Regions from separate parts of the Pseudomonas sp. S1(2024) genome, predicted to be linked through region 3. Evidence: riboswitches for the same ligand, from Rfam matches in the RefSeq annotation. Region 3 holds a riboswitch; each other region holds the start of a gene.
The links. Region 3 has a riboswitch for cobalamin ahead of ACLCGK_RS28805 (TonB-dependent receptor). Riboswitches for the same ligand answer to the same signal wherever they lie in the genome.
Positions count from the first base shown of each region.

Region 1: it holds a riboswitch for cobalamin, as region 3 does, so the genes downstream of both, ACLCGK_RS12905 (ABC transporter substrate-binding protein) here and ACLCGK_RS28805 (TonB-dependent receptor) in region 3, are expected to answer to the same signal.
Region 2: it holds a riboswitch for cobalamin, as region 3 does, so the genes downstream of both, ACLCGK_RS16185 (CbtB domain-containing protein) here and ACLCGK_RS28805 (TonB-dependent receptor) in region 3, are expected to answer to the same signal.

Region 1 covers NZ_JBKGFP010000047.1:355-7,567, forward strand. Annotated here, with positions in the region: partial or broken gene ACLCGK_RS12895 (IS110 family transposase) at 1-850, shown strand, start outside; gene ACLCGK_RS12900 (DUF1624 domain-containing protein) at 1,027-2,193, shown strand; cobalamin riboswitch at 2,222-2,420, shown strand; gene ACLCGK_RS12905 (ABC transporter substrate-binding protein) at 2,531-3,541, shown strand; gene ACLCGK_RS12910 (FecCD family ABC transporter permease) at 3,541-4,557, shown strand; gene ACLCGK_RS12915 (ABC transporter ATP-binding protein) at 4,554-5,342, shown strand; gene ACLCGK_RS12920 (OprD family porin) at 5,359-6,699, shown strand; gene ACLCGK_RS12925 (hypothetical protein) at 6,937-7,213, shown strand, end outside.
Region 2 covers NZ_JBKGFP010000060.1:80,638-87,850, reverse strand. Annotated here, with positions in the region: gene ACLCGK_RS16205 (hypothetical protein) at 21-995, opposite strand; gene ACLCGK_RS16200 (alpha/beta fold hydrolase) at 1,060-1,944, opposite strand; gene ACLCGK_RS16195 (LysE family translocator) at 1,966-2,586, opposite strand; gene ACLCGK_RS16190 (GNAT family N-acetyltransferase) at 2,720-3,199, shown strand; cobalamin riboswitch at 3,283-3,506, shown strand; gene ACLCGK_RS16185 (CbtB domain-containing protein) at 3,599-3,787, shown strand; gene ACLCGK_RS16180 (CbtA family protein) at 3,797-4,483, shown strand; gene ACLCGK_RS16175 (cobalamin biosynthesis protein) at 4,483-4,869, shown strand; gene cobM (precorrin-4 C(11)-methyltransferase) at 4,901-5,653, shown strand; gene ACLCGK_RS16165 (DUF1272 domain-containing protein) at 5,720-5,962, shown strand; gene ACLCGK_RS16160 (response regulator transcription factor) at 6,182-6,796, shown strand; partial or broken gene ACLCGK_RS16155 (transporter substrate-binding domain-containing protein) at 6,810-7,213, shown strand, end outside.
Region 3 covers NZ_JBKGFP010000107.1:46,845-54,057, reverse strand. Annotated here, with positions in the region: gene ACLCGK_RS28810 (IS110 family transposase) at 1-766, opposite strand, end outside; gene ACLCGK_RS28805 (TonB-dependent receptor) at 1,012-3,138, opposite strand; cobalamin riboswitch at 3,247-3,455, opposite strand; gene nhaR (transcriptional activator NhaR) at 3,490-4,383, opposite strand; gene ACLCGK_RS28795 (hypothetical protein) at 4,518-4,757, shown strand; gene ACLCGK_RS28790 (TerC family protein) at 4,787-5,539, shown strand; gene ACLCGK_RS28785 (hypothetical protein) at 5,673-5,849, opposite strand; gene ACLCGK_RS28780 (peptidase C39 family protein) at 6,015-6,749, shown strand; gene ACLCGK_RS28775 (NAD(P)/FAD-dependent oxidoreductase) at 6,861-7,213, opposite strand, start outside.

The DNA of each region.
Region 1 (7,213 bases), on a different contig from region 3:
CTCAAGCAACAATCCCTCAACACCGCTATCGCTGTTGAGGCGACCAATGTCTATCACTTGGACCTGGTTGAATTGGCCCACAGCCTAGGCTTCGAGGTCTATGTCATCGATGGTTTTCAATTGAGCAACTACCGGAAAAGTGTTGGAGGACGGGTTAAAACCGACCCCTCAGATGCGCGGTTGCTGTCCCGTTTTTTAAAAAATGAGGGCGAGGACCTTCGCCCTTGGAGCCCGCCTCCCGCTGTCTACGGCAAGCTTCAGAGCCTCTTGCGACGCAGAGCCCTCTTGGTGACTACTCGTACTGCAATGACTCAGAGCTGGGCTAACGAAAGCCTTTTGAAAGCCGCCTTCGAAACTTTTGTGAAGTCGATAGATCGGCTGGATCAGTTGATTCAAAAGAAGATTAAAGAAGTACTGCGAGAAGCTGGGCTGCAGGAACAAGTCGCTCGCTGCCAGGCAGTAGAGGGCATTGGTTTTCTCACCGCCGCAGCATTGGTGATGGTTTTTATAAGGGGCGAGTTCAAAAGCAGTGACTCGTACATTGCATTCCTAGGAATGGATTTACGAGTCAGTGATTCCGGACAGAAAAATGGGCGACGTCGCCTCACCAAGCGAGGTTGTTCAGAAATTCGTCGCTTATTGCACAACGCTGCGATGGCGGCCAGCAGATCGGCAGCCTGGAAAGGGCTTTACGAACAGCATCGGAGCAGCGGTAAAGCAACAACCCAAGCCTTGGTAATCCTGGCAACAAGCCTTGGTAATCCTGGCAAGAAAGCTCGCGCGGGTGGCATTCGCCCTGATGAAAAATCAGGACGAATACGTCACCAAAGGCGGGAAACTGGCTTGCTGAAAACCATAGAATCTCCCACAGGTACTGCACAGATTTCAGAATGGGTGAACTTCCTGTGGGAGCGGGCAAGCCCGCGAAAGGGCCGGTACAGGCCCCACAAAAACAGTTACCAACTCACCACCATTTAGTTATAAGATAACGTTTCAGTTGACATCCATTCCTATCAGCGACCTCCCATGACAAGCGCCAGTGCCACCCCCACCCTGCTCACCCAGCGCCTGCAGAGCATCGACGCCCTGCGCGGCCTGGTAATCCTGTTCATGCTCCTGGACCACGTTCGTGAAACCTTCTTTCTGCACCGCCAGGTCAGTGACCCGATGGCCATTGATACCACCGAGCCCACGCTGTTCTTCAGCCGCACCCTGGCCCACCTGTGCGCGCCGGTGTTCGTCTTGCTGACCGGCCTTTCAGCCTGGCTGTACGGCGAGAAACACCAGGGCCGCGGCGATGTCTCGGCGTTCCTGTTCAAGCGCGGGCTGTTCCTGGTGGTGCTGGAATTCACCCTGGTCAACTTCGCCTGGACCTTCCAGCTGCCGCCCAGCGTCATCTACCTGCAAGTGATCTGGGCCATCGGCGTGAGCATGATCGCCCTGTCGCTGCTGGTGTGGTTGCCACGTGCCGCCCTGATCGCCGTGGGCGCAATCATCATCGCCGGCCACAACCTGCTCGATGGCCTGCACTTCGGGGTCGAATCCGCCCTGCATGTGCCATGGGCGATTTTGCATGACCGGGGTTGGCTGGAGTTCTCCGAAAACCTGCGCCTGCGCACCTCTTACCCGGTGCTGCCGTGGATCGGTGTCATCGCCCTGGGCTACGGCCTGGGCCCTTGGTTCGCCCGCGCGAGCGAGGCCGGCCAACGCCAGCATCGCCTGCTGCTGGCCGGGCTGATCGCGCTGCTGGGCTTTGTCGTGCTGCGCCTGGTCAACGGCTACGGCGAGGCGCCGTGGAGCGTTTACCCAACCGTCTCGCAAACCCTGATGAGCTTCTTCAACATCACCAAGTACCCGCCATCGCTGCTGTTCCTGGCCCTGACCCTGGGCTGTGGCCTGCTGTTGCTGCGCGCCTTCGAACGCGCCGGCCAGGCCCGCTGGATCAGTGCCCTGGCAGTGTTCGGCGCGGCACCGATGTTCTTCTACCTGCTGCACCTGTATGTACTGAAGCTGCTGTACCTGGCCAGCGTGGCGCTGTTCGGCCGCAACCATGGCGACTACTTCGGCTTCGATGGCATCGCCGCGGTGTGGCTGGGGGCAGTGCTGCTGGCAGTTTCGCTGTACCTGCCGGTGCGCTGGTTCGCCCGCCTGAAGGCGCGGCGGCGCGACATCACCTGGCTGAAGTACTTCTGAAAAGCGTTTTCACCCGGCGGCACGATGGTCTACCATGCCGGCCGCCGGTTTCCACCACGGAATCAATAGGGAATCCCAGGCCCGCCAGTTCGGGCCAAACGGAACTGCCCCCGCAACTGTAGGTGCCGAGCCTGCTCCATCAATGCCACTGGGCCACGAACCCGGGAAGGCCGGAGCCAGGCCATGACGCACCAGTCAGGAGACCTGCCGGCCCACATTCACCAACCGGCGGGGTGTCCGGGATTGGCCATCAGTGTTGCCCCTGCCGCCAGCTGGGGCTCGGCGATGCCTGTCCGTGCGTTCCTCACCCGAACTGTCCGATAGGAGATCGCCCAGCATGCTGCCCCGTTTTGCCACCCTGCTCGCCGGCCTCGGCCTTACCGGCCTGGCCCAGGCTGCTGCCACCCACTACCCGCTGACGGTCGACAACTGCGGCAAGCCGCAAACCTTCGCCCAGGCACCGCAACGCGCGGTCACCATTGGCCAGGCCAGTACCGAGATGCTCTACGCGCTGGGGCTGGGCGACAAACTGGCGGCCACCTCGCTGTGGTTCAACAATGTGCTGCCCGAGTATCAGGTGCAGAACGCCAAGGTGCCGCGCCTGGCCGACAACGAGCCCAGCTTCGAGGCGGTAGTGGGCAAACGCCCGCAACTGGTGACGGTGCAGTTCGAATGGATGGTCGGTGCCCAGGGGGCGGTCGCCACCCGCGAACAGTTCGATGAACTGGGCATCCCCACCTACCTGCTGCCATCGGACTGCGAAGGCAAGGACAACCTGGTGGGTGCCGACGGTACTCGCCTGCAGGCGTTTCAGGTCGACACCCTCTACAAGAGCGTCAGCCAGCTGGCGGCAATCTTCGACGTGCAGGACCGTGGCACGGCCCTGAATGCCGAGCTCAGAGGCCGCCTGGACAGTGCCAAGGCGCAACTGGCCGACAAGGACCTGTCCGCCACCTCGGCGCTGTTCTGGTTCTCCAGCGCCGATCTGCACATCGACCCCTATGTGGCGGGCCGCCAGGGGGTCGCCGATTTCATGCTGCGCACCCTTGGCGTGCGCAACGTGGTCGAGTCCAGCGAAGAATGGCCGACCGTAGGCTGGGAAACCCTGGCCAAGGCCAACCCCACCTGGCTGATCATTGCCCGCATGGACCGCCGCCGCTACCCCGCCGACGACTACCAGAAGAAGCTGGCATTCCTGCGTAGCGACCCGGTGACGCGCAACATGGACGCGGTGAAGCACGACCGCATCATAATCCTCGACGCCGACGCCATGCAGGCCGGCATTCGCTTGTTCAGCGGCCTGCAGACGCTGGCCGCCGCCTTCGCCAGCGGCAAAGCAGCCCCGTGATGATGCGCCTGCTACCCTGCATCGCCGTTGCCCTGGCCGCCCTGTTGGCGGCCCTGCTGGCCGGCACCGCCATCGGCGAAACCAACCTGTCGCCCGGCGTGGTCGGCCAGGTACTGGCCAACCACCTGTGGCAGGCCGGCTACCCGGCCGACCCGATCGACGTCGGCATCGTCTGGAACTACCGCCTGCCCCGCACCCTGGTTGCCGCGGCCTGCGGCGCCGGCCTGGCCACCTGCGGCGTGATCCTCCAGGCACTGTTGCGCAACCCGTTGGCCGAGCCTTACCTGCTGGGGCTGTCTGCCGGCGCCTCGACCGGTGCGGTGCTGGTGGGCCTGCTGGGCTTCGGCAGCCTGGCGCTGAGCATGTCCGGCGGTGCGTTCATCGGTGCCCTGGCAGCGTTCGCTTTGGTACTGTTGCTGGCCCGGGCAGCCGGCCCCAGCAGCAACAATGCCCAGGTGATCCTTGCCGGGATCGCCGGCTCGCAACTGTTCAACGCCCTTACCGCCTTCCTCATCACCATGTCGGCCACCGCCGAGCAGGCGCGCGGCATCCTGTTCTGGCTGCTGGGCAACCTCAGTGGCGTACGTTGGCCTTCGGTGTGGCTGGCCGTGCCAGTTGTACTGTTCGGGCTGTTGGTGTGCCTGTGGCATCGCCGTGCCTTGGATGCCTTCACCTTCGGTGCCGACTCGGCGGCGTCGCTGGGCATCCCGGTGCGGCGTACCCAGTTGCTGCTGATCAGCTGCGCGGCGCTGGTGACCGCCGTGATGGTGTCCATCGTCGGCGCCATCGGTTTTGTCGGGCTGGTGATCCCCCATGCCCTGCGCCTGCTGCTCGGCCCCGGGCACAGCCGCCTGCTGCCCGCCAGCGCACTGGGCGGGGCACTGTTCCTGATTGCCGCCGACATCCTGTCGCGCATCTTGATCCCTGGCCAGGTGATCCCCGTGGGCGTAGTCACGGCGCTGCTCGGCGCACCGGTCTTCGCGCTGATCCTGGTCAGCCGCCGGGGGCGCCCATGACGGTCATGACGGCGCTACAGCTGGCCCCCTTGAGTTGCCAGAACCTGGGGCTGCAACTGGCCGGCAACACCGTGCTCAGTGATATCGAACTAGGTGTTGTCGCCGGTGAAACCCTGGGCATCGTCGGCCCCAACGGTTCCGGCAAGTCCTCGCTGCTGAAGGTGCTGGCCGGGCTGCGCAAGCCAGGCAACGGCAGCGTGCAGTTGCTGGGCGAACCGCTGGCACGGTTGCCCCGCCGCCGTGTCGCCCAGGCCTTGGCGCTGGTCGAACAGCAGGCCGACACCCTCGATGCGATCAGCGTGTTCGATGCCGTTGCCCTGGGCCGTACCCCCTGGCTGTCAGCGCTGGCGCCGTTCTCCGGAGAAGACCGCGCGATCGTCGAGCAGGCTCTGGCCGACCTCGACGCCCTGCACCTGCGCGCACGCCTGTGGGGGTCGCTGTCCGGTGGCGAGCGCCAGCGCGTGCACATCGCCCGTGCCCTGGCACAGCGGCCGCAGGTGCTGCTGCTGGACGAGCCGACCAACCACCTGGATATCCAGCACCAGCTGAGCCTGTTGCAACAGGTGCAGGCCCTGCCGGTAACCACCCTGGTGGCCCTGCACGACCTCAATCAGGCGCTCACCTGCGACCGCGTCGCGGTGCTCGACAAGGGCCGCCTGGTCGCCCTCGGCAAACCGCTGGAGGTGCTCACCCCCGAGCGCCTGCTGAACACTTTCGGCGTGCATGCCCACTACCTCATCGACCCCTTCGACGGCGCGCACATCCTGCGTTTGCGCGCCCCCTGAACAGGAAGTTCTGCCTATGCCGCGCCCTGTCGCCCTGCTGCTCGCCAGCGCCCTGCTCGCGCCCCCTGCGCTGGCCGACTCCGCCCAATCGCAAAGCAACGGTTTTGTCGAGGATGGCCGCTGGAGCCTGCTCAACCGCAGCGTATTCGACCAGCGCGACTACAAGCATGGCGGGCGCAACAGTGCCGGGCGCAACGCCTACAAGCCGCGCGATGAACGTAGCGGCAAGGCCGAGGAATGGGCCTATGGCCTGATGGGCACCTTCCGGTCCGGTTTCACCCAGGGGCTGATCGGTGTCGGGGTCGACGCCCACGCTTACCTGGGCGTGCAACTCGACAGCGGTGGCGGGCGCGTGGGCAAGGCACGCTTGCTCGGGGTGGATAACGAGGGGCACCCGAAGAACGAATACAGCCGTGCCGGCGCAGCATTGAAACTGCGCATGGCCGATACCGTGCTGTCCTACGGTGAACAACGGGTCAAGACCCCGGTGTTCAGTTCATCCGACAGCCGCCTGCTACCCGAGACAGCGACCGGGTTCTTCCTTGACAGCACCGAGTTCGACCACCTCAGGCTGGTGGCCGGGCACTTCAACGAAAACGCCGACCGCAATGCTTCCAGCCACGACCAAGGCTTCGTGGTGAACTACTCCAATGGCCGCCAAGGCAACAGCTTCGACCTGGCCGGCGTGGTGTGGAACCCCGGCGCCGCCTTCAGCGGCAGCCTGTACACCTCACGTTACCAGGACAGCTGGAACCAGCATTACCTGGGCAGCACCCTAAGCCATGCCCTGGATGAGCGCCGCAGCCTCACCCTCGACCTCAACCTTTACCGCACCACCGACACCGGCAAGGCGCTGTCCGGGCGCATCGACAACACCACCTGGAGCCTGGTCACGCGTTACGACCATGGGCCGCACGGTTTCAGCCTGGGCTGGCAGCAGGTGGACGGCAACACGCCATTCGACTACGTGACGCGAGGGGCGATCTTCATTGCCAACGCGGTGCAGATGTCGGACTTCAACGCGCCGAACGAAAAGTCGTGGCAGGCGCGCTATGACCTGAACATGGGCGCCTACGGCGTGCCGGGGTTGAACCTGACGGCGTTGTACGTGCGCGGGTTCGATATCGACGGTACCCATGTCGACCCTGCGGGAGGGTATGCCTACCTGGGGTATGGCAAGGGGGGCAAGCATTGGGAGCGCGACCTGGAGGCACGGTATGTGGTGCAGAGCGGCAAGGCCAAAGGCACCGCGTTTTCGCTGCGGCATAACGTGCATCGGGGCAATACGGCACAGGCGGAGCTGGATGGGGACCAGATACGCTTGGCGGTGGAATGGCCGTTGGGGGGTGGGTTCTGATGTTTCGCGTGACCTGAAAAATCCTGGGGCCGCTGCGCGCCCCTTTCGCGACACAAGGCCGCTCCCACAGGTGCAAACAAGGCCGCTCCCACAGGTGCAATGCACCTTCAGAAACCTGTGACGGCCTTGTGGGAGCGGCCTTGTGTCGCGATGGGCCGCACAGCGGCCCGCAAAATCCATCAGGCGACCACAACTGCCGTATAATCGGCAGCACTCACTGCCCAACCAGGCCACACCATGCCTCGCCTCCAGAAGTTGCTGTTGCCCCTGCTGCTGACTGCAGCCCTCACCGCCTGCGACCAGAAACCCTCCCGCGAAGAACAGATCCTGGCCCAGCTGCCGCTGCAGGATGCCTACACGCACAACATCGAGCGCATGGCCGCGCTGCTCGGCCGCACGCACCCGCAGCTGTCGCAGGCGACCATCCAGGGCGTGCTGCGCAAGCACCTGACGGTCGAGGACCAGCGCCAGGACCTGTTCCGCCTGTACAGCGAAAAGAACTTCAGCGATGCCG
Region 2 (7,213 bases), on a different contig from region 3:
TCGTCTCATTAAAAGGACAATCAAAAAAAGACGGCGTGAAGTATCGGATGCCCCGCGTACTGCGACCTCAACCAATGCTCCAGCTTCAACGAAAAGGCTTGTCCCCGCCCCCTGAGTTCCCGATAGACCGGATCCGCCATGGCCTGGCCGGGGGTCAGACTATCCAGATGGCGGCGATTTTCCACCGAGGATATCAACTCGAGGAAAACTGCGTAGTCTTCGAACAGAGAAGCGCTGTAGGGGTTGGAGTCACCGAGCAATGCCAGGCGTTGCAGAGGGGTGAGGGCCAGCAATTGTTGAAGGCGCATGATCTTCGACGGCGCAGCGAGGCCGTGGACTTCGGCAATCGCCACGATACCGCCTGCAAAAAGCAGTTTTCGCGAAAATTGCAGTTTGATGTTGCGTACTCCCCACGCCTTGCCTTCGGCCCTCTTTTCCTCGAAATTCGCCATGAGGGTGCGGTAGTAGCGGATCAGGTCGTTAAGCAGGAACCTGGCAAGCCCGCTTCCATGATCATCAGGAATATAACGGCGCAGCAGGTCATTCTGCCACCAGGCAAAGGCCTCATGCCCGAAGAGGGCGCGGCCCTCGAGCAACATCAGCATTCGCCTGGTCAGCGCCGTATTGTCTTCGCATTTCCAACCTATGTGTTCGCTAACGTCTGAGTACAGCGCCAACGCCCCTCGGCCGAATTTCGCCTCGTCGCTTTCTCCCGGATGGCTGATGGGCCGGACAAGGTCGCTGACCTGGCGCAATATGTCGTCCAGACGATCCGCCGGCAAACTGGTGTCATGCACGATGAAGAAGTCGATGTCCGAAACAGGCGAAACCTCGCATCGGCCATAGGAGCCCACGCTGACCACAGCCAGAGGTGAACGCCCCGCCAGCGGTGCAAGCGTGCTGTACAGGGCCTGCCTGAGTGACTCGATTGACTTGCAGGAGTAGTCGTAGCGTTTTTGCAGATACGATGGCTGTAGCAGGGTCTTGCTGGTCATGTTCGTACGCTCGGGCAAAGCCCAAGATTACTCACGCCTTTGCGCCCGATGCTGTCTGGAAAAACTATCCCGCCGGTCCCTGCAGCAGGAAGGCCTGCACTTGTTCGGCGCACGCCTCAGGATGCTCCTGCATGAAGCAGTGCCCACCTGCAACCTGCCTGCCGCTGACCTGAGGGTTGAGCGCCACCAGGCGATTCACCGAATGCGGTACGAAGGGGTAGGTGTGCTCGCCGTACAGCACCCGCGTGGGCGTACGGATTGCCGCCAGGCTCGCCCACATGCGCTTGGGGAACGAACTGAATATTTCCACTTCGCGGCTGGGCCGGCACTTGAGTACCACCGCTTCGCCACAGTCGCCAATGGCATGCTCCACGTAGGCCCGCAGCGCCGCATCGGCCCACCCCTTGAAGATACCCCGCCCATGCAGCGAAGCCAGGGCTGCCTCGCGGTCGGGCCAGTGGCTGCGACGGCTGGCAGCCTTGCGCGCCAGGGCATGGCGCTGGTGCAAGCCGACCAGGGCTGCCATCCCCATCACACCCAGCATGCGCCGGCTGAACAGTACCGGGTCGAGCAGCACGGCACGCGTGAACAGTTGCGGTTCACTGGCCAGGATCAGGCCGGTGAGCACGCCACCGAAACTGTGCCCGACGGCAAAGCGCGGTACGTCACCATACTCGCCTCGCCCGGCTGCAAAAGCCTCCACCGCCAGCGCAGCGGTCCGGTTCCAGCCACGGAACACCCCGCCATGGTCGCTGTCACCATGGCCCTGCACATCGCTGAGCCACAGGTCGAAATGTTCGCCCAGGCGCATCAGCAATGGCTGGTAGGCCAGGCAGCAGAAGCCGTTGCCGTGCAGAAAATGCAGTAACGGCTTGCCACTGGCCGGGGTTCGCCAGCCCCGCAGGGTGAAGCCTTCGGCGCATTCGTGAGACCAGGGGATCAACTGCATCGGCTTACTGTACTCGCGGGGTCAGGAAAACGCTGATTCTACAAACAGCAGCGGGTACAGTGAAATCACCAGCAACAAGGCCATCAGGACATTGAACAGCATCAGCCAGCGCGGGTTCTGCAACAAGTTGCGCAGGGCGCTGCCGAACATCACCCACACCCCGACGCTCGGCAGGTTGACCAGGGCGAACAAGGCGGCAATGACAATGACGTTGGTCACATAGCCCTGCGCCGGCGTGTAGGTGGTGATTGCCCCGACTGCCATCACCCAGGCCTTGGGGTTGACCCACTGGAATGCCGCCGCTCCCCAGAAGCCCAGCGGTTTGCGGGCACTGGACGAAGCTGTGCCGACCGGCCCGGAGGTGGCGATCTTCCAGGCCAGGTACAGCAGGTAGGCGGCACCGGTGTAACGCAATACCGTATACAGCGCCGGCCAGGCTTTGAACACCTCGCCCAGGCCCAGGCCGACAGCCAGCACCATCACCATGAAACCGACACTGATGCCCAGGGCGTGCGGGATCGAGCGACGCACACCGAAATTCACCCCGGAGGCAAGCAGCATGGTGTTGTTGGGGCCAGGAGTGATGGAAGACACGAAGGCGAACAGCACGAAGGCGGTCAGCAGGTCGGCAGAGGCAAGCATGGCAGGCAATCCACTTTTTTTATGGGTGCTGTCACACTAACGGAGTCGCCCTCTTCTGCGACCGATACAGTTTCACTAAATTGTGTAGATACACATCGCTGTACCGCTACCATCAGATCAAGGAAGCCGTCCCATGAGCCTCACCATCCGTCCTGCCGTTCGCGCCGACGCCGAGCAGATACTTGCCTTCATCACCGAGCTGGCAGAGTACGAACGCGCCCGCCACGAGGTGATCGCGAGCGTTGCCGATATCGAGCACAGCCTTTTTGGCGAGGGCAGCACCGTGCATAGCCTGATGTGCGAGCGCGATGGCCGGGCAATCGGCTTTGCCGTGTATTTCTACAGCTACTCGACCTGGCTCGGCCGCAACGGCATCTACCTGGAAGACCTGTACATAACGCCCGAGCAGCGCGGCGACGGTGCCGGGCGGCAATTGCTGCGGCATATCGCCCGCGAGGCGGTGGCGAAGAATTGCGGACGGCTGGAATGGAGCGTACTGGACTGGAACGAGCCGGCTATCGGCTTCTATCAGAAGCTGGGGGCCGAAGCGCAGGATGAGTGGGTGCGCTACCGACTGGACGGGGACAAGCTGGCGGCGTTTGCCCGAGGCTGACCGGGCGCGCGTTCCCTCCCACAGGGTAGCCGGAGCGCCCGCAAACGATTCTGGCAATTGACGCCAGCCCCGCCCCATGGTCTCCTTATGCCTCGCGTTCAGGTGCCCCCGATGGGGGTGAAACGGGAAACCGGTGCGTCACAGGCCCTCCAGCAGGGCCGGACAAGGCCGGTGCTGCCCCCGCAACGGTAAGCGAGCGAAGCGTCTGTACCACTGTGCCTGATCCCCGGCATGGGAAGGTGACGCTTTCCAGGAGCCTGGCTCCTCCTCGCAAGCCCGGAGACCGGCCTGGCGTTCATGAACACCCCGCGGTGGGCGGGCGCTGTTGCATTCCCCTGGGCTGCCACGCTCGGGGCTGCCGCGCTTGCCCGTTGCCCACAAAAAGCAGAGGAACGCGTCATGCCCGTCACCAGCGCCAAGCAACACAGCATTACCACCCCCGTCACCCTCAGCCAGCGTGTCGTCATCGCCATCGGCGCCAGCCTGCTGGGCCTGTGCCTGGTGTACTTCGCCGGCTTTTCGCATATCGAGGCCGTGCACAACGCCGCCCACGACACCCGCCACAGCGCCGCATTCCCCTGCCACTGAGTACGCCCGATGATCACACGCATTGCCCGCACCGCGGGCTTCAGCGGGTTGCTGGCGGCCTTGCTGCTGACCTTGCTGCAGAGCTTTTGGGTCGCCCCGCTGATTCTCGAGGCAGAAACCTACGAATCCTCGGCCCCCGTCGCCGAGCACGAGCATGCCGGCGAAGTGGCAGCGCATGAACACAGCGCCGAGGCCTGGGCACCTGAAGACGGCTGGCAGCGAGTGCTGTCCACCACCGGCGGCAACCTGGTGGTCGCGGTCGGCTTCGCCCTGATTCTCACCGCCCTGTACAGCCTGCGTGAACCCAAGCGAGCCGGCACCGGCGCACTCTGGGGCCTGGCCGGCTTCGCCGTGTTTTGCCTGGCCCCGACCCTGGGCCTGCCGCCGGAACTGCCAGGTACTGCCGCAGCCGACCTGGGGCAACGCCAGGCCTGGTGGATCGGCACCGCCAGTGCCACCGCGCTGGGCCTGGCCCTGCTGGTGTTCGCTCGCCACTGGTTGCTGAAGGCGCTGGGCGCTGTGCTGCTGGTCATTCCCCATGTGATCGGTGCGCCGCAACCCGAGGTGCACGAGAGCCTGGCCCCCGCCGCCTTGGAAACCCAGTTCAAAGTGGCCTCCTGGCTGACCAACGCCGCATTCTGGCTGGCCCTGGGCCTGCTCAGCGCCTGGCTGTTCCGGCGCTCCAGCCAGGCCTGATGCCTGCCTTCTACGCCGGCTTCGGCTGTCGTCGGGGTTGCCCGGCGGATACGCTGGAAATCTTGCTGCGCCAGGCCCTGGCCACCCAGGGCCTGGCGTTGGCCGACCTGCAAGGCATCGCCAGCATCAGCCTGAAGGCCGACGAGCCCGGCTTGCAGCAACTGGCCGAACGCCTCGGCCTGCCTTTGGTGTTGTACGATACCGCGCAGTTGCAACCCTACGAACCCCGACTCAGCCACCGTTCCGCCGCTGCCCATGCCCACTGTGGCTGCTGGGGCGTGGCGGAGAGTGCGGCACTGGCCCTGGCCAGCCAGCGGGTTGGCACCGCCAGGTTGCTGCTGACGCGCAAGGTACTGGGCCCGGCTACCCTCGCCCTGGCCTGTTGAACGCTTCCCCTCTTTCCTGCAAGGACTTTCCATGACGGTCTACTTCATCGGCGCCGGCCCCGGCGACCCGGAACTGATCACGGTCAAGGGCCAACGGCTGATCCGCCAGTGCCCGGTGATCATCTATGCCGGCTCGCTGGTGCCGGCCGCCGTGCTCGAGGGCCACCAGGCCGAGACCGTGATCAACAGTGCCGAACTGCACCTGGAGCAGATCATCGCCGCCATGCGCAGTGCGCATGAGCAAGGCCAGGATGTGGCTCGGGTACACAGTGGCGACCCCAGCCTGTACGGCGCCATCGGCGAGCAGATCCGCCATCTGCAAACGCTGGGCATCGATTACCAGATCATCCCCGGGGTCACCGCTACAGCGGCCAGCGCCGCCCTGCTCGGCTGCGAACTGACCCTGCCCCAGGTAGCTCAGACCGTTATCCTCACCCGCTATGGTGACAGCTCGCCGATGCCGCCCGGCGAGCAGCTGGGCGACCTGGCGCGCCATGGCAGCACCCTGGCGATTCACCTGGGGGTCAAGCACCTGTCGCGTATCGTCGAAGAACTGCTGCCGCACTACGGCACGCACTGCCCGGTGGCGGTGGTGCATCGTGCCACCTGGCCGGACCAGGACTGGGTGCGCGGTACCCTCGGCGATATCGTGGAACGCGTCGCGGCCAAGGATTTCCGGCGCACGGCGCTGATCCTTGTGGGCCATGTGCTGGGCGACACACCGTTTGCCGAATCGGCCTTGTATCGCGCCGGGCACGCCCACCTGTATCGCCCTGGCGACTGAGCATTGCCAGGTTCGCCGCAGGCGTAGCAGACTCCGGTTTCCCGCCTGCAAACAGGAGTCATGCCCATGCTGGACCTACGCCCAAACTGCGAGTGCTGCGATACCGACCTGCCGGGTGACAGCCCCGATGCGCTGATCTGCTCCTTCGAATGCACCTTCTGCCGCACCTGCGCCGAAACCCGTTTCCAGGGCCGCTGCCCGAACTGCACCGGCCAGTTGGTGGCACGCCCGACACGGGTCGGCCAGGCACTGGCCAACAACCCCGCCTCAACCCAGCGCGTGAGCAAATCACACTCCGCCTGCGCATGACGACTACAAAAACAGGCATCGCCGCTTTGCCAGGGTGATGTCTTTCCCACTTTTTGTAGGACTTTTCAACAACAAGCACGTGGACTTTCAACACTTCTATACTCGGCATTACCAAATTTCGGGAATGGTCGTATCGTGCAGCGCTTCCGATAACCCCACTTGCAGACGTATTCCTGAGTGATCCAGGAAGCGGACCACATCCTGACAGGAGTTTTCTTCATGACTACCGTGCTGATCGTCGACGACCACCCCATCGTCCGGCTGTCCTTGCGCATGTTGCTCGAACGCGAGCGCTTCCGTGTTGTCGGCGAGGTCGGCAATGGCAGCGAGGTGGCGCAGGTGGCCCGCGACCTGCGACCGGATGTGGTAATTCTCGACATCGGCCTGCCCGGCCTGGATGGCATGGAAGTGATAAAGCGCCTGCAATGCCTGGAGCCGGCGCCCAAGATCATGGTGCTGACCGGCCAGGCCACCGACCTGTATGTGCGGCGCTGCCTGGATGCTGGCATCGGCGCTTTTGTCACCAAGGAAGAAGACCACGAGGCGTTGCTGTTTGCCCTGAAAGCGCTGGTCAAGGGCTACTCGACCTTCCCGCAGATGTCGGTCAACAGCAACTCGCTGGAAAGCGAGCCAGTGCGCCTGTCCAGCCTGTCCAACCGGGAAATGGAGGTGCTGCGGCGCCTGGCGCGCGGCGAGAACAACAAGAATATCGGCACCTGCATGAACCTCAGCGCCAAGACCATAAGCACCTACCGGGGCCGCATCATGGAAAAGCTCAAGACCGAATCACTGGTTGAAATGGTCGACCTGGCCAAGCGCAACAGCGTCTATTGAGCGCTCGATGACAATGAAGCGCCTGCTGGCAAGCGCCCTACTGGTCATCGGCCTGGCCGGTTCCGGCGCGCTGCTGGCAAACAGCGAACCTCGCCAGTTGCTGGCACGCTCGGTCAGCGCCGCGGCCCCGCTTGCGCTGTCCAGCGAAGAGCGGCATTGGCTACAGCAACGCCAGCACCTGGTACTTGGCAGTTCGCGCCCCGACTACCCACCGCTGGAGATCAATGTCAGCCAGCACGACTACGAAGGCCTCAGCGCCGATTACGCTGGCATCATCGCAGAACAGCTGGGTACCACCATCGAAGTACGACGCTACGACAGCCGCCACGAAGCCATCGCTGCGCTACGCGACGGCCGTATCGACCTGCTGGGCAGCTCCAACGCCTTCGAGGCAGCGGATGCCCAGCTCAGCCTCAG
Region 3 (7,213 bases):
ATAAGCGACGAATTTCTGAACAACCTCGCTTGGTGAGGCGACGTCGCCCATTTTTCTGTCCGGAATCACTGACTCGTAAATCCATTCCTAGGAATGCAATGTACGAGTCACTGCTTTTGAACTCGCCCCTTATAAAAACCATCACCAATGCTGCGGCGGTGAGAAAACCAATGCCCTCTACTGCCTGGCAGCGAGCGACTTGTTCCTGCAGCCCAGCTTCTCGCAGTACTTCTTTAATCTTCTTTTGAATCAACTGATCCAGCCGATCTATCGACTTCACAAAAGTTTCGAAGGCGGCTTTCAAAAGGCTTTCGTTAGCCCAGCTCTGAGTCATTGCAGTACGAGTAGTCACCAAGAGGGCTCTGCGTCGCAAGAGGCTCTGAAGCTTGCCGTAGACAGCGGGAGGCGGGCTCCAAGGGCGAAGGTCCTCGCCCTCATTTTTTAAAAAACGGGACAGCAACCGCGCATCTGAGGGGTCGGTTTTAACCCGTCCTCCAACACTTTTCCGGTAGTTGCTCAATTGAAAACCATCGATGACATAGACCTCGAAGCCTAGGCTGTGGGCCAATTCAACCAGGTCCAAGTGATAGACATTGGTCGCCTCAACAGCGATAGCGGTGTTGAGGGATTGTTGCTTGAGCCACCTTCTGATCTCGAGTTTGGAGTTTTTCAGCCTGATGATCTCGTCACGATCATCGTGGTGGATAACCAGCTCAGCTTTCGCGACATCCGCACCCACGATCAACTTACCTACCTGCATTGCCATGGGCGGCTCCTCACGTTATGGTTTTTCGGCTTGAAGGGGTTTCACCAAGAGGCGCTGGCTTGCTTCTATCGTCGCTTGCAAACGATGCATTCTTTATCGGCGCTTTGGTGGAAGGGGTGGGGCGATGTCTCCCACGGTCTGTACTGCTGTGAACAGTCAGATTCGGGCATTTAGTCCCACCACCCCTTCAAGTCTAACCATACAAGCGGGCAAGCCCGCGAAGAGGCCGGTGCAGGCAGTGCAGGTCAGAAGCTGTAATCCACCGTCGCAAAGTACGACCGTGGCATCCCCATCAGCCACTGCTGGCCACTGAACGCCGACTGCACATACTCACGGTCGAACAGGTTGTTCAACTGCAACCCCAGCCGCACATCCGGCAACACCTGCCAGCCGATGTCGGCATCCACCACGGTGTAGCCGGGGGCGCTCTGGGTGTTGGCGGTATTGGCGTAGCGCTCGTCCACATAACGCGCGCCAATGCCGGCCTTCAGCTGCTGGCCGAAGCCTTTGCTCAGCCACAGGTTGGCGGTACGCCGCGGGACATTGGCCGGGCGATTGCCCGCACGATCCTGCGCCATGCCGCCGACCATTTCGTCGAAGTCGTCATACCTGGCGCGCACGATCGCCGCGTTGGCCGACACCTGCCACTGGTGCGCCAGCGCCAGTTCCAGGGTTGCCTCCAGGCCGTCGGACGTCTGCTGGCCAGCCTGCTGCTTCTCGTGGGTGACCGGGTCATCCACCAGCAGCTTCTTCTTGACGATGTGGTAGGCCGCCAATGTCCATTCGCCACGCCCTTCCCAGAAGCGCTGCTTCAGGCCCACTTCGGTCTGCCTGGCCTCGGTCAGGTCGTAGTGCATCTGGTTGGCGCTGAGGCTGATGAGGTTGTCGACCCCATCCTCGCTGGTGGAGTACTGGCCATACAGCGACAGGTCGTCGCTGACCGCGAGCACCAGCCCGGCACGCCAGTTGCCGCCTTGCAGGCTGCGGTCGCTGCGGCTGTCGGTGGTCAGTTTTTCCTGGTCGATGTGGTTCTGGTCGCGGCGCACGCCGGTGACCAGCGACAGGCGATCGCTCAACTGCAGGCGGTTTTCGGCAAACAGGGCAAAGGTGTGGGTGGTGGACAGCGTTTGCGGGCGCAGCGGCGAGGCGCTGTGGAACCAACCCGGTTGTGGCTGCCAAGGGTTGACGTAGTCACCGCCCACATCGTTGTAGGGCGCGTTGCTGTCAACGTTGAAGCGGACCTTGTTGTACTCGGCGCCGACCACGGTCTTGCTGGCCAGGCCAAACAGCCTGTGGTCGAGGGTGAAGGCCTGTCGGTCGCCGAACTGTTCCTGGTTGTGCTTGATCTGCAGATAGCTGCCGCGCAGCAGCTGCTGGCGCCCTGCATCCCAGCTGTACTCCTCGGCATTGCGCCAGTGACGGCGGCTCTTGATGTAGTACAGCTGGTTGCTGGCGCTGAGGTGATCGTTCAACGTCCAGTCGGTATTCAGGCGTGTCCATTCATCGACGTAATGCTGCACGTCGTCCTGCACGTTGTAGTTCTTCTTGCGCAGGCTGCTGCGGTAGTGGCCGTCGATCAGCGGGGTGCCGTAGTAGTTGGCAGGCTGCGCATCGCCACGGTCGTGGGCGAGGGTGAAGCTGAGGTCGTCGCTGGCATCGAAGCGCAGCGCGGCGCTCAGCGCCAGGCTGCGTGACGGGGTGCGGTCGACCCAACCGTTACCGGTTTGCTGGTTCAGGGCCAGGCGGTAGCTCAGGCGCTCACCGAGGCTGCCGCCGCTGTCCAGGCCGAGCTGCTGGCGGTCCCACGAACCATAGCCCAGGCGCAGGTGGTTGCGTACCTCGCCGGCAAACGGCTTTTTCGGGATCACGTTGACCACCGCCCCGGTGGCGCCTTCGCCATACAGCACCGAAGCCGGGCCGCGAATGACATCGATGCGCTCGACCATCCACGGGTCGACCGGGAACGTCTGGGTGCCGGCACCGGTGTACAGGCGTGCGCCGTCGAACAAAGTCATCACCGAGCCGTGCCCGGTAAAGCCGCGGGCGGACAGCCCCGTGCCGCCGTCGCCCGGGGAGCCGATGTAGCTGATGCCCGGTGAGCGGGTCACCGCGTCCTGCACGGTGAGGTTGTTGCGCTGCTGGATCTGCTCGGCGCTGATGCTGCTGGTGCTGGCCGGTGTCTCCAGGGCGCTGAGGCCCAGGCGCGAACCAGCCTGGGTCGGTGTGGCCAGGTCGATGGCGTGGCTGTCGAGCGTGCCGGTGATGGCCGTGGAAGGCAGGGCCAGTGGTTGTCGCTCGAGGTCATCGGCCAGGGCCGGCAGGGAAACGGCCAGGCAGGCCGCCAGGGGGTGAAGCTTGAAAATACGGGACATGTCGTTCCACTACTGCAGGAATGAATGGATCCCGGTGGAAAACACGCAAAGGCGCACCGTGCACGCAGGCGCACGCACGGATACCGGCCTGCGCCCGCCCACCGCGGGTTGCCAAGTGAAGCTCCAGGCCGGTCTCCGGGCTTGCGAGGGGCATGAAACCTTCACCTTCCCATGCAAGTGCACAGTGGTATCTCGAAGGGTTCGCTCGCTTACCGTTGCGGGGGCAGCGCCGGACTTGTCGTGGGCAACACGACGCACCGGCTTCCCGTTTCACCCTGCGCGCGGCGGCGCAGGGCACCTGAAACTGGCGGGCATATGACCATTGAAACGCGGGGGCGTCAATTCTGCCTGTTACCAGTGAAACAACTCTCGTCGTGCCCCCTCGGTAATCGCCACGATTCCCGGGTGCTTGACCTTGCGCTCCACCGAAATGGCATAGAACGACTCATGCACCGCCTCGGTCTGCCCGATCAGCTCCACGCCATATTGGCGGCACACCTCCTCGGCGATCACGCTGGGCGCGACGAAGATGCCGCTGCCCGACTGCCCGAATGCCTGCATCAAGGCACTGTCATCGAACTCGCCCACGATGCGTGGCTGCACCTGCTGCTCACCCAGCCAGCGCAGCAGGCGGCTGCGTACCACGGTCTCCTGCCCGGGGATAAGCAATGGCGCATCCTGCAGGCAGGCGGGGAAGGGGCCTTCCAGGCGGTGTGCCAGCGCCGGGGTGGCGAAGAAGCTCAACCCACACTCGCCCAATTTCTGGCTATAACCCTTGATGTCCAGGTGGCTGGGCATGGGGCTGTCGGAAATCACCAGGTCCAGGCGCTGGATCGCCAGGTCGGCCAGCAGCCGTTCGAGCTTGTCTTCGCGGCAGTTGATACGCAGCACGTCGTCCAGCTCCATGGTCGGTGCCAGCAGGCGGTAGACGATGGACTTGGGTACCACGTCCGCCACGCCCACGCGGAACAGGATCTGCTCCTGCGGGCCGGCCCGCAGCATGGCCTCCAGCTCGCTTCCCAGCTGGAACATCTGCTCGGCATAGATCAGCGTCTGGCGCCCGGTTTCGGTCAGTTCCAGCTGGCGCCCCACGCGCTGGAACAGCTCCAGGCCATAGGTCTGCTCGAACAGGCTGATCTGACCGCTGATGGTTTGCGGGGTCAGGTTCAACTGTTCGCTGGCGCGGGCGATGCTGCCGGTCTTGGCCACGGCCCAGAAGTAGTGCAACTGCCGATAGTTGAGCATCGGTATCGTTCCGGATTCGTAAAAACCGAAGTATAACCGCTGAAAATACGAATTTTCCGGATGTGTTGCGCTCTTTAGAATGCGACTCCATCAGGCGCCGTGTGCGCCGCCGGAACATGAAAAGCGAGGAACCCATGCTGCAACTAAAATCCATCGGCACGCCGCTGGTGCTGGCCTTGGCCCTGTTCACCCTGGCCGGTTGCGAGCAGGCCGAGAAATCCGCCCAGCAGATGCTCGACCAGGCCGCGCAGTCGGCCAAGCAGGCCATCGACGACACCAACAAGGCCGCACAGCAGGCGTTGAGCGAGGCCATCGGCAGCGAAGGGCAAAAGCCCAAGGACGCCGACAACAAAGAAGACACCCAGGAAATCTGACCCCCAACCGCTGCTGCAGGATTTGAACAATGGAATACTTGCTGGAACTCGTCGCTAGCCCTACCGCCTGGGTTGCCCTGGCTACGCTGGTGGCCATGGAAGTCGTGCTGGGCATCGACAACCTGATCTTCATCTCCATCCTGACCAACAAGCTGCCGGTGGAGTACCGCTCCAAGGCGCGCCGTATCGGTATCAGCATGGCCCTGGTCATGCGCCTGGCCTTGCTCAGCACGGTGGCCTGGATCGTCCAGCTGACGGACCCGGTGTTTGAAGTATTCGGCAATGCCTTCTCCTGGAAGGACGTGATCCTGATTGCCGGTGGCCTGTTCCTGCTGTGGAAGGCGACCAAGGAAATCCACGAGAACGTCGACCCGCACGGGGCCAAGGAAGAAGCCAAGGTGTCGTCGACGGTTACCCTGGGCTTTGCCGCGGCGATCTTCCAGATCCTGTTGCTGGACATCGTCTTCTCGGTCGACAGCATCATCACTGCCGTGGGCATGACCGAGCACCTGCCTATCATGATCATTGCCGTTATCACTGCCGTGATCGTCATGATGGTGGCCGCCGACCCGTTGGCCAACTTCATCAACGACAACCCGACCGTGGTGATGCTGGCCCTGGGCTTCCTGATCATGATCGGCATGACGCTGATCGCCGAAGGTTTCGGCGCCCATGTACCGAAGGGTTATGTGTACGCGGCCATGGCCTTCTCGACGGCAATCGAGATCCTCAACATCCTGGCCCGTCGGGCACGGTTGAAGCGTGAGGCGGCTGAAGGTTGATGTAAAAAAATGCGGGGCGCTCGCGCCCCGTTCGCGGGCTTGCCCGCTCCCATAGGTGCCGCGTCAGCCAGATAGCTACGCGGCCCCAGTGGGAGCGGGCAAGCCCGCGAATGGGGGTAGGGAAAATCTTTAGTCAGTGCACCCCGGCATGCCGCCGCGACCGGCGCACAGGCTGTGGCTTGGCGGGGGCCTGCGGTGGCAGGTGGTGGTGGGAATGACGCCGCACGATACGCAGTACACCCCATAGCATGGCGGCTGCAACGCTCAGCCACATGCCAACCAGCATGAGGATTGCCATGGTCAGGCTCATCTGTGCCTCCATCTCTACGGGCCGCGCTCGGTCGCCGACGCTGGCCTTCCAGACACTGCTTTAGTCTAGTCTTTCGCCTGTGACGTTCCATTGACCAAAGGTCTATTGCTTGGTCCGATTTGCTCCTAAGCGGTGTCGGACTATACCCGCGCCGCTGTCCGACCTATGATCGGTGGCCAGAGCCGGGCGCTGCCTGCCCGGCGTTGGAGCAAGCGAGTGTCCATGCAGCAACCTTCCTTCAAGACCATCCCTCGTCGGCTGCTGGCTGCCTGCCTGGTTGCAGCCAGCCTGGCCGGTTGCGCCAGCGCACCCTCCGGCAACCTCAAGGGCCTGCCGCAGCGGGTCGAGATCAGCAGCGTGCCGTTCTACCGTGGCAACGCCAACCACAGCGGGGCCATGGCATTGGCGGCGGTGCTGTCGCAACAGGGGGCTCCGATCACGCCGGGGCTGCTGGACAAGCCGCTGAACCTGCCGCAGGGCGCCGAGGCCCTGGACACCGGCATCCCCCGGGTGGCGCGCGACTACGGCATGGTGGTGTATCCGCTGGACAAGCAGCTGGACGCGCTGTTGACCCAGGTGGCGGCGGGCAACCCGGTGCTGCTGCGTTACGAGGATGGTTCGGCCTGGTGGAGCGAGCCACGCTACGCCGTGCTGATCGGCTACGACCGCTACAAGCAGCGGGTGCTGTTGCGTTCGGGCATGCACCGGCGGCAGTTGATGGCGTTCGATGACTTTGCCTCGGCGTGGGCGAAGCTTGGGAGCTGGGCGGTGCTGGTGCAGCCACCTCGGCAGCTGCCAGCCCAGGTGGACCGCCAGCGCTGGTTGCAGGCTGCCGATGAACTGGCCCGGGCGGGGCAGGAGATTGCGGCGAAGCAGGCTGTGAGTAGCCTGAACAAATAGCTTTGTCTGTACCGGCCCTTTCGCGGGCACCCCCGCTCCCACAGGGACCGTGCAACCAGCACAAATCCTGTGGGAGCGGGCGTGCCCGCGAAGAGGCCAAGCCTGCCTACATCAGAAGCCCAGGCGATCGCGCAGGCTGTAGTACCAGGCGCCAATGGCGCTGAACGGCACGCGCAGCATCTGGCCACCCGGGAACGGGTAGTGCGGCAGCCCGGCGAAGGCGTCGAAACGCTCGGCCTGGCCACGCATGGCCTCGGCCAGCACCTTGCCCGCCAGGTGGGTGTAGGTCACGCCGTGACCCGAGCAGCCCTGGGAGTAGTAGATATTGTCGCCGATACGGCCAACCTGTGGCAGACGCGACAGGGTCAGCAGGAAGTTGCCGGTCCAGGCGTAGTCGATCTTCACGTTCTTCAGTTGCGGGAAGGCCTTGAGCATCTTCGGACGGATGATCGCCTCGATGTTGG